Regions from separate parts of the Dyadobacter chenwenxiniae genome, predicted to be linked through region 1. Evidence: riboswitches for the same ligand, from Rfam matches in the RefSeq annotation. Region 1 holds a riboswitch; the other holds the start of a gene.
The links. Region 1 has a riboswitch for thiamine pyrophosphate ahead of MUK70_RS25645 (TonB-dependent receptor). Riboswitches for the same ligand answer to the same signal wherever they lie in the genome.

Region 1 (4,426 bases):
TTGATAGGTAAGTCCTGCTTTTGGATTAAAGAACGAGTAAGACTCATCGAATGCGAGCGCAATCTGATCATTGTCAGTGCCTTGAATGTTATGGTTTACGGTTCTGAACTGCAAATCTGCAAATGCATTCAATTTTGGCGTCAGCTGATAATAGAGCTTTCCGTAAATGTTGAAATCCTTCTTAACGCCTTTGCTGTAATAATATTGATGATCGTTTTCAACGTTTCCGGCGTTCCGTGCCCAGATGATGCGTCCGTAATGGTCGCCGTCATAATGGTTATAGCCACCGCCGAAGCTGGCAGTCAGCTTTTTGAAAGAATTGTATTCCAATGAAAAAGTGGAGCCGTAAAAGTAATTATCCAGCCAGCGGCGACGGATCAGATCCGTGCTGGTAAGCGTATCCTGGCCGATTACGACATTGGGTAAATTATAATTGCTGTATTCATCACCTACTCGCGATTGCTCATAATAACCCAGTCCGCGTACAAGAAATGCATTGAGATTAAAGATCCATTTATCGCTCAGATTATGCGAGGAAACAATCTGATAATGATCCTGACGGTAATTGTCCACCTCGTTTTTGTAAGTGTAGGAATTGTAAGTCCGGTTATCCGATTCCAGCAGGTTTTGCGCATCTTTTTCGCTCAAACCATTCCGATCAATGTAACTCAAAATCCCTTCGCGATCACCGCGTAACTTGGCTTCCGGCACGCCGTTCCAGGATTGGTAAGTCCGCTCGTTTCCGGAAAACACATTCACCCGCACAAAGCTCTTTTTACCAAAAAATCCACCCGACAAATAATAAGAATGCAATTCCGAAGAAGCCCGGTCCACATAACCATCCGACGAAACACGCGACAGCCTTGCGTCAAACGTAAATTTATCCTTAATCAGCCCGGAACCGACTTTTAATGTGTTTTTGAACGTGTTGAAAGACCCGTAAGAATTGTTCAATTCGGCGTAAGCTTCCTGCCGGAAAGCATTGGTGTTAATGTTCACCGTTGCCCCAAAAGCGCCTGACCCATTTGTTGAAGTGCCTACGCCGCGTTGAATCTGAATGCTACTAACCGAAGAAGCGAAATCCGGCATATTCACCCAAAAAACGCCCTGACTTTCCGCATCGTTATACGGAATGCCGTTCACTGTCACATTGATGCGCGTTGCATCCGAGCCGCGTATACGAATGCCCGAGTAACCCACACCCGCGCCTGCATCACTCGTGCTCACGAGCGAAGGCGTGAAGTTGAGCAGAACGGGTAAATCTTGTCCAAGGTTTTGTTTGTCAATGGCTTCCGCTGTGACCGTGCTGTATGCCATAGCGGATTTGTCATTGGCGCGGGTTGCATTAATGATGACTTCATCGGCTTGGAAAGTGCTCTTGTTAAGCTTGATTTCCAGTTGGCTTTCAGAAGAAATGGGCAGTTTCAAGGTTTGATAGCCAATGTAGGAGACTTCCAATGTGGAAATATTCTCAGAAATGTTGCGCAGATTGAAATTCCCCGCGCCATCGGTTTGCGTGCCGCGGATATCGCTGGCTTTAATGGTCGCTCCGGGCAATGCTTTTCCATCTTCCGCGTCCGTAACACGGCCGGAAATGGATCGTTGTGCAAACGCAGAACTGAATGGTAATGTGCTGATTATGAATATAAACAGATAGGTAGTAACGTTTCGCATTGCGATTTTTTGGTTACAACAGGCAGGGGCCACCTATCAAATGGTTGCTTTTTCTCTCCCTACGCCGGCATTACCCGGATCAGGTCATATGGGTTTGATCTCAGCCCGTTCGGTAGGGCACCCCTTGAGATTATGCTGCAAAGCTACGCCGGATCAGCGGATGATTCAAGCTTTGTTAAATTATTGTTGTCTTTCTAACCACTTTTCCGGACTCTGACTTGTATGGAAATGCTTATTAAAGACTCTTTTCAATTTCATCCATAGCTGTGTCAAAGTCAATCGCTTCCTCAGGATTTTTCTTGAAGCTTACTAACCTGTCTGAAACAATATCTTTATGCCATTGCAGAACGTTGTCTGTTTCCTCATGTTCAATGTCGGCATTCAATGCGTTCCATTCTGTAATCGGAATGTAAACACCTATTGTAACACCTTGGCTGTCTGAAATATATTGGAGTTTCATAAGCTTTGCTTTATTTGTAAGAATCATCTTTTGTCCAAAGTAATGACTCCGGTCTTTTACAAACATAAACATTTAAAAGTGAAGGGGCGATTGGCTCAATCTCTGAAACTTCACCTTCTTTTCCTTATTTTTACATAACATACAAAACCAACCTGACTACATTAAATTTAACAATGGCTAACTATACAGACACAATTGAAATGAATGCTTCGCAGCAGGCGATGGAGCTGGAATATCGCTATGGGGCGCATAATTATAAGCCGATGCCGGTGGTTCTGGAACGTGGGCTGGGCGTGCATGTCTGGGATGTGGAGGGTAAGCAATATCTGGATTTCTTGTCTGCATATAGTGCGGTCAGTCAGGGGGCATTGCCATCCGAAAATAATTGACGCAATGATCGCGCAGGCGCAAAAGCTAACGTTGACTTCCCGGGCTTTTTATAATGATAAGCTTGGGGAATGTGAAAAGTCTTTGTGAATATTTTGGTTTTGATAAAGTCCTTATGATGAATTCCGGTGTGGAAGGCGGGGAAACTGCTTTGAAACTGACGCGGAAATGGGCTTATAAAGTAAAGGGAATTGAGCCGGACAAAGCCAAAACGGTTTACGCTTCGGGCAACTTCTGGGGAAGAACATTGGCAGCGATTTCCGCTTCTACAGACCCTTCCAGCACAAATGACTACGGACCGTTTTTACCTGGTTTTGAAATAATCCCTTTCGACGACCTGGAAGCTCTGGAAAATGCCTTCAAAGCCGATCCCAACATTGCAGGCTTTATGGTGGAACCGATTCAGGGCGAAGCTGGTGTTGTGGTTCCAAAAGAAGGTTATCTCAAAGGCGTCCGGGAGCTTTGTACCCAATACAATGTGCTCTTTATCGCCGACGAAGTGCAAACGGGCATCGGGCGCACAGGAAAGCGTCTTGCGTGCGACTGGGAAGGTGTTAAACCGGACATTCTGGTTTTGGGAAAAGCCCTTTCCGGCGGCGTAATGCCTGTTTCGGCTGCATTCGCGGATGATGAAGTGATGCTGACCATTGCACCCGGCGAGCACGGCTCCACATACGGGGGAAATCCTTTGGCCTGTGCGGTTACGGTTGCTGCATTGCAAGTGGTTATAGACGAAAATCTGGCTGAAAATGCGGAAACAATGGGTCAGCTTTTCAGAAATAGAATGCGTGATTTACAAAAACAATGTTCTCTTATTGAGGTCGTTAGAGGAAAGGGTTTGTTGAATGCAATCGTAATTAATGATACTGAAGACAGCCACACCGCAATGGATCTTTGTTACAAAATGATGGAAAAAGGATTGCTGTGTAAACCAACGCACGGAAACAAGATCCGGTTTGCGCCGCCTTTGGTCATTAACGAAGAACAGATGAACCAGGCATGTGATATTATTGAGCAGGTATTTTTAGCAAATGCGTAGCCGTTTATGAAAATAAAACTATTACTGGCCATTCTTTCCATCAGCGCGGCAGTGCTTTCATGCAAAGAGAAAAATGTAGACCCTGCCACTGACACGGAAACCAATCAATGGATCTACGAAAATATGAAATACTGGTATTACTGGAATGATAACATGACCACGAAGCCAGATTATTCCAAAGAGCCCGCCTCATTTTTCGAGTCGTTGCTTTACAGATATGACGCTGCATTACGTCCCGATGGCGACCGGTTTTCCTGGATTCAGGAGAGTGCGGAGGAACTGGAAGCGTCCCTGGGAGGTCAATCAAAAGCTTCGGGAATGGAATATAAGCTTACCTACTTCCCGACTGGCAGCCAGAACGTGATCGGCGTCGTGCTTTATGTGCTTCCGGATTCTCCCGCGGCCAAAGCAGGCTTCAAGAGAGGCGATATTTTTAGCAGCGTGAGCGGCCAGAAACTGACGGGCTCCAATTACAGCAAACTCCTTAATTCCCAGGAAAGACTGACTTACACGCTGGCGACTATCAATGCAGAAGGGACTTTGACAGAAGGAACAACAACACGCGACATTACGCCCGTGGTTTTACAGGAAGATCCTGTTTTCTTTGACACAACCTATAACATTGGTACGAATAAAATTGGCTATGTCGTTTACCACCAGTTCATTCCGGAGCCTTACCAAACCAATAACAAGCAGTATGACAAAAAGCTGGACGACATTTTCAACTCGTTCAAGAATGCAAATGTTAATGCGCTGATTGTTGATCTGCGCTATAATCCGGGCGGTTATGTGAGTTCTGCAACGAATCTGGGGAGTTTGATTGCGAAAGCGACCGCCAATGATGTTTTTTATTACAAGGAATACAA
Region 2 (4,426 bases), 3.1 Mb from region 1:
CCGATCATTGCGGCACCAATCGCTGATGTAATGTGGTCATAACCAGGTGCAATGTCGGTTGTTAAGGGTCCTAATGTATAAAATGGCGCTTCCTGGCAATGTTCCAGCTGCTTTTCCATATTTTCTTTGATCAAATGCATGGGCACGTGGCCAGGACCTTCGATAATTGTCTGGACATCGTGTTTCCAGGCGATTTTCGTCAGTTCACCCAATGTTTCCAGTTCCGAAAATTGTGCAGCATCATTGGCATCGGCAATGCAACCGGGCCGCAATCCATCGCCAAGTGAAAACGCGACGTCGTAAGCCTTCATAATTTCGCAGATTTTTTCAAAATGCGTGTAAAGGAAATTTTCCTTATGATGCGCCAGACACCATTTGGCCATGATAGAACCGCCTCTCGAAACAATTCCGGTGATCCTTTTGGCAGTAAGCGGAATGTAGCGAAGCAACACCCCGGCATGAATCGTGAAATAATCTACACCTTGTTCAGCCTGTTCAATAAGCGTATCACGGAATAGCTCCCAGGTCAGATCTTCGGCTTTTCCATTCACTTTTTCCAGAGCCTGATAAATCGGAACAGTTCCGATAGGAACCGGCGAATTACGAATAATCCACTCGCGGGTTTCGTGAATGTTCTTGCCTGTGGAAAGGTCCATGATAGTGTCCGCGCCCCAGCGGCAAGCCCAGACGGCTTTTTCAACTTCTTCTTCAATGGTGGATGACACCGCAGAGTTGCCAATGTTGGCATTGATCTTGACCAAAAAGTTGCGTCCAATGATCATCGGCTCGCTTTCCGGGTGGTTAATGTTGACGGGAATCACCGCACGGCCAGCTGCCACTTCCGAGCGCACAAATTCCGGCGTAATGAAATTAACCGGCGTATTGGCTCCAAAACTATGACCGCGATGCTGATGCGCAAGCGAGCTCGCCTTACCATTCAATTCTAATAAATTTTCCTGAATCCGCTGATTCTCGCGGATCGCAATGTATTCCATTTCAGCGGTGATAATGCCTTTTTTAGCATAATGCAACTGGGAAACATTAGCACCCGCTCTGGCACGTAATGGCTTGGTAATGTGTGCAAAACGCAATGCGTTAAGTGACGGATCTGCAAGCCGCTGCTTGCCGTAATCAGAACTGATGCTATCCAATTGCTCCACATCCTGCCGCGCCTTTATCCATTCTGACCGCAATGCAGGCAGTCCTTTTTTAACATCGATTTCCACATTCGGATCGGTAAAAGGGCCGCTCGTATCGTAAACGGTGACCGGCGCGTTTTTTTCTACCTGACCAGCTTTCCCGTGCAAACGCGTGTCGGTCAATGCAATTTCCCGCATAGCCACAGACACATTATACAGGTTGCCTTTTACGTAAATTTTCCGGGAATTTGGAAACGGGTCTGTGGTCACACTGCCGCTTTGTGGCGTTTTCTCAGTTTTCATAAAATGTTGGATTAAGGATAAACAAATGGGGAAGAATGGAGGCTAGCCGCCTTGGGTAGCGGTGATCAGCATCACGCGGTCATACGGCTGCAATGCGTGACCGGCCCATGCCATTTTCGGAATAACAGACTGGTTTACAGCGACTGCGACCCCTTTGATTTGATCAGGAAAAAGAGCAGAAAGTAGTTGCTGGACCGAGAGCGGTTCAGCAAATTCACGTGATTGACCGTTGACGATAATTTCCATTCTGAATTGTGTTTTTGAGAAAAACTTCAGGAATGGACCTTTTTTGGAAAGATACATTGAGATACAATAGCAGTATCTCTTACTTTTCCCTTCGGCAGTACTAACTGCATCAGGTTCAAAGGGTATTATCTCAGTCCGCATATCGGGACACCCCTAAAGTTTAGGCAAAGCTATTCCAAAAAATGTATTATCAAAAATAAACCAAAGAAAACAGTGCTGATTCCAGAATTGGAAGCACTTTTATTTTAAGAATTATCGGCTAACTTTAAGCTCATATTACCAATTATATCGAACCTACGTTATTTTGATGGATCTTATTATCAGAAGCGCTGCTCCTAAGGATTTGCCTTCCTTGTTAGAAATTATTAACCACGCCATTTTAAATACCACCGCCATTTACGATTACGAGCCGCGGAGTTTGGAAGAGCAGAAGGAATGGTTTGAAAAAATGTTCAATGATGGTATGCCTGTCATTGTTGCGGAAAGGGAAGGGAAAGTGATTGGTTATGGTTCCTATAACATCTTCCGTCCCAAAATCGGCTACAAATTTAGTGTCGAGCATTCCATTTATCTGGACGAAAAATCGAGAGGGCTGGGCGTAGGAGGGAAACTTTTAGGCAGTCTGATCCAGCGTGCAAGAGAATCCGGCCTCCACAGCATGATCGCCGGTATCGACGCAACCAACCGTGGCAGCATCGAATTTCACAAGAAATATGGTTTTGTAGAGAAAGGATATTTGAAGGAGGTGGGCTATAAATTTGACCAGTGGCTCGATCTGGTTTTTATGCAGTTGTTGTTGGAGGAGGATTGAGACTAGAGACTTGCTAAGTCTTAAGACTTAGCAAGTCTAGCTTTTTTCAATGCGCCCTTCCAGTCTCCACATAAGTCTCCTCGTCCCCGGTCGGTTTACCTTGCCACCAGGATGCTAATATGGAGCCGGTAATGTTCATTAAGGGACCGAAAATGGCCGGTGCGAGGCCGACGGTGGCCATTTTCCCCATTTCTTTTGCGATGCCTGAGGCGAGGCCTCCATTTTGCATGCCTACTTCTATGGCGATGGTGCGGCAGTCTCTTTCGCTCATTTTAAACAAGCGCCCTGACCAGTAACCCAGCGTGTAACCGGACAAGTTGTGAATAAGCACAAGTAGGAGCAATGTCGGTCCGATTGTGAGGAGGCTATCGCGGCCGGCGGCGGTGATGATGACAATGATGAATGCGATTCCGGCCATGGAAACGATTGGCATGGCGTCGTCCAGCCATTTCGCTTTGCCGCTGAAAAATTTATTGAATAACAGTCCTGCGCCGATTGGAATAATCACCATTTTGATAATGTCCCACATCATATGCAAGGTGTCAATTTGAACAAAAGCTCCTGCTAACGCGCTCATTAGCAACGGTGTTACGATAGGAGCAAGCATTGTAGAAATGGCGGTGATAGTAATCGACAATGCGAGATTTGCTTTGGCCAGATAAGAAATTACATTCGAAGCCATTCCGTTTGGGGAGCAGCCTATGAGGATAATCCCGGCTGCGATTTCGGGTGGGAAGCCGCTTAGGTTTGCCAATGTAAAACCAATCGTTGGCATAATAATAAAATGGCTTACTACGCCGATTAACACGCCTTTTGGCATTTTTACAACACCTACAAAATCGCCGAAGCTCATGGAAGTTCCCATGCCGAACATGATAATCTGGATCAGTGGGGTGATCAGTGCGGCTAGTTTAAAGCCGTTTACTGTCTGGAAATGCTGCGGAAAGTAAAGTGCAGTGGTTACTGCGGCAAAAATGACGGTTGTATAAGTAAAGCCTTTCAGCTTTTCAAAACCCCTGAAACTGACGGCCAGGGCGAGAAAAAATGCAATAAAGAAGGGACCGGCTTGCGGCAGGTTTCCGGAGAATGCGAGGAAAAGCGCAACGAGAAGACACAAACCTGCGACACCAGCGAGTAGCTTGTAAACATTCATATAATTGTGGTTATAATGCTATTGAAAAGAGAGCGCAAAGTGCCCTGGCACTTCCAAAAGAGGTTACCAGGTTCTTTTTTTCATGTATTCATCCAGCTCGGCGCGTTTCATTGGGATTTCTTTCGGGTTACCGTCGAGCCATTTCAGAAAGGCTTCTTTGAGCTGGTCGGTCCATTGGTTGTCGATCTGGCCTGGGGTGAATTTGCCTTCACGGAGCATTTGAAGCGCGAATTTGTCCCTTAATGTAAGGAATTCGGCGGTTAGGATCACTTTTTCGGCCATGTGCGCGGGAATGAAAATCACGCCTTCTTTTTTAGCCAAAACCACATCGCCCGGAAGCACAATGGCGCGGCCAATGCGAATGGGCGTGTTGATGCCGGTCAGGAAAACGTCTTTCAGAAAGGACGGGTCAAAATCTCTGACAAAAGCATTGAAACCTTGAATTTTGGAAAGTCCTTCGAGGTCGCGAACGGAAGCGTCGAAAACCACGCCATTGCCTGATTTGGTGAAAATGGAGGTTCCCAAATTGTCGCCGATCAATGTTCCGCTGGCGATTTTTCCAAAACCGTCTGCCACATAAACGTCACCTTTGGAAAGCTTGTCGATAGGCCAGGAATTGGTGTTTCCTAACATTCCATTCTTGTTGCCGCGGTCCTTTACAAGCTTTTCAACGTCCGGGCGGGAAGGCATAAATTGGGCTGTCAATGCGCGGCCAGTAATGACAATGTCATCTTTTAAAATCTTCCAGTTTCCGTCGAACTGGCAGTTATATCC

Region 2: it holds a riboswitch for thiamine pyrophosphate, as region 1 does, so the genes downstream of both, thiS (sulfur carrier protein ThiS) here and MUK70_RS25645 (TonB-dependent receptor) in region 1, are expected to answer to the same signal.

Annotation. Positions count from the first base shown of each region.
Region 1 is NZ_CP094997.1:5,985,249-5,989,674, forward strand. Features, by position in the region: gene MUK70_RS25645 (TonB-dependent receptor) at 1-1,674, opposite strand, end outside; TPP riboswitch at 1,713-1,809, opposite strand; gene MUK70_RS25650 (hypothetical protein) at 1,910-2,134, opposite strand; partial or broken gene rocD (ornithine--oxo-acid transaminase) at 2,308-3,560, shown strand; gene MUK70_RS25660 (S41 family peptidase) at 3,567-4,426, shown strand, end outside.
Region 2 is NZ_CP094997.1:2,927,557-2,931,982, reverse strand. Features, by position in the region: gene thiC (phosphomethylpyrimidine synthase ThiC) at 1-1,442, opposite strand, end outside; gene thiS (sulfur carrier protein ThiS) at 1,485-1,688, opposite strand; TPP riboswitch at 1,758-1,853, opposite strand; gene MUK70_RS12410 (GNAT family N-acetyltransferase) at 1,996-2,499, shown strand; gene MUK70_RS12405 (bile acid:sodium symporter family protein) at 2,546-3,652, opposite strand; gene MUK70_RS12400 (RraA family protein) at 3,716-4,426, opposite strand, start outside.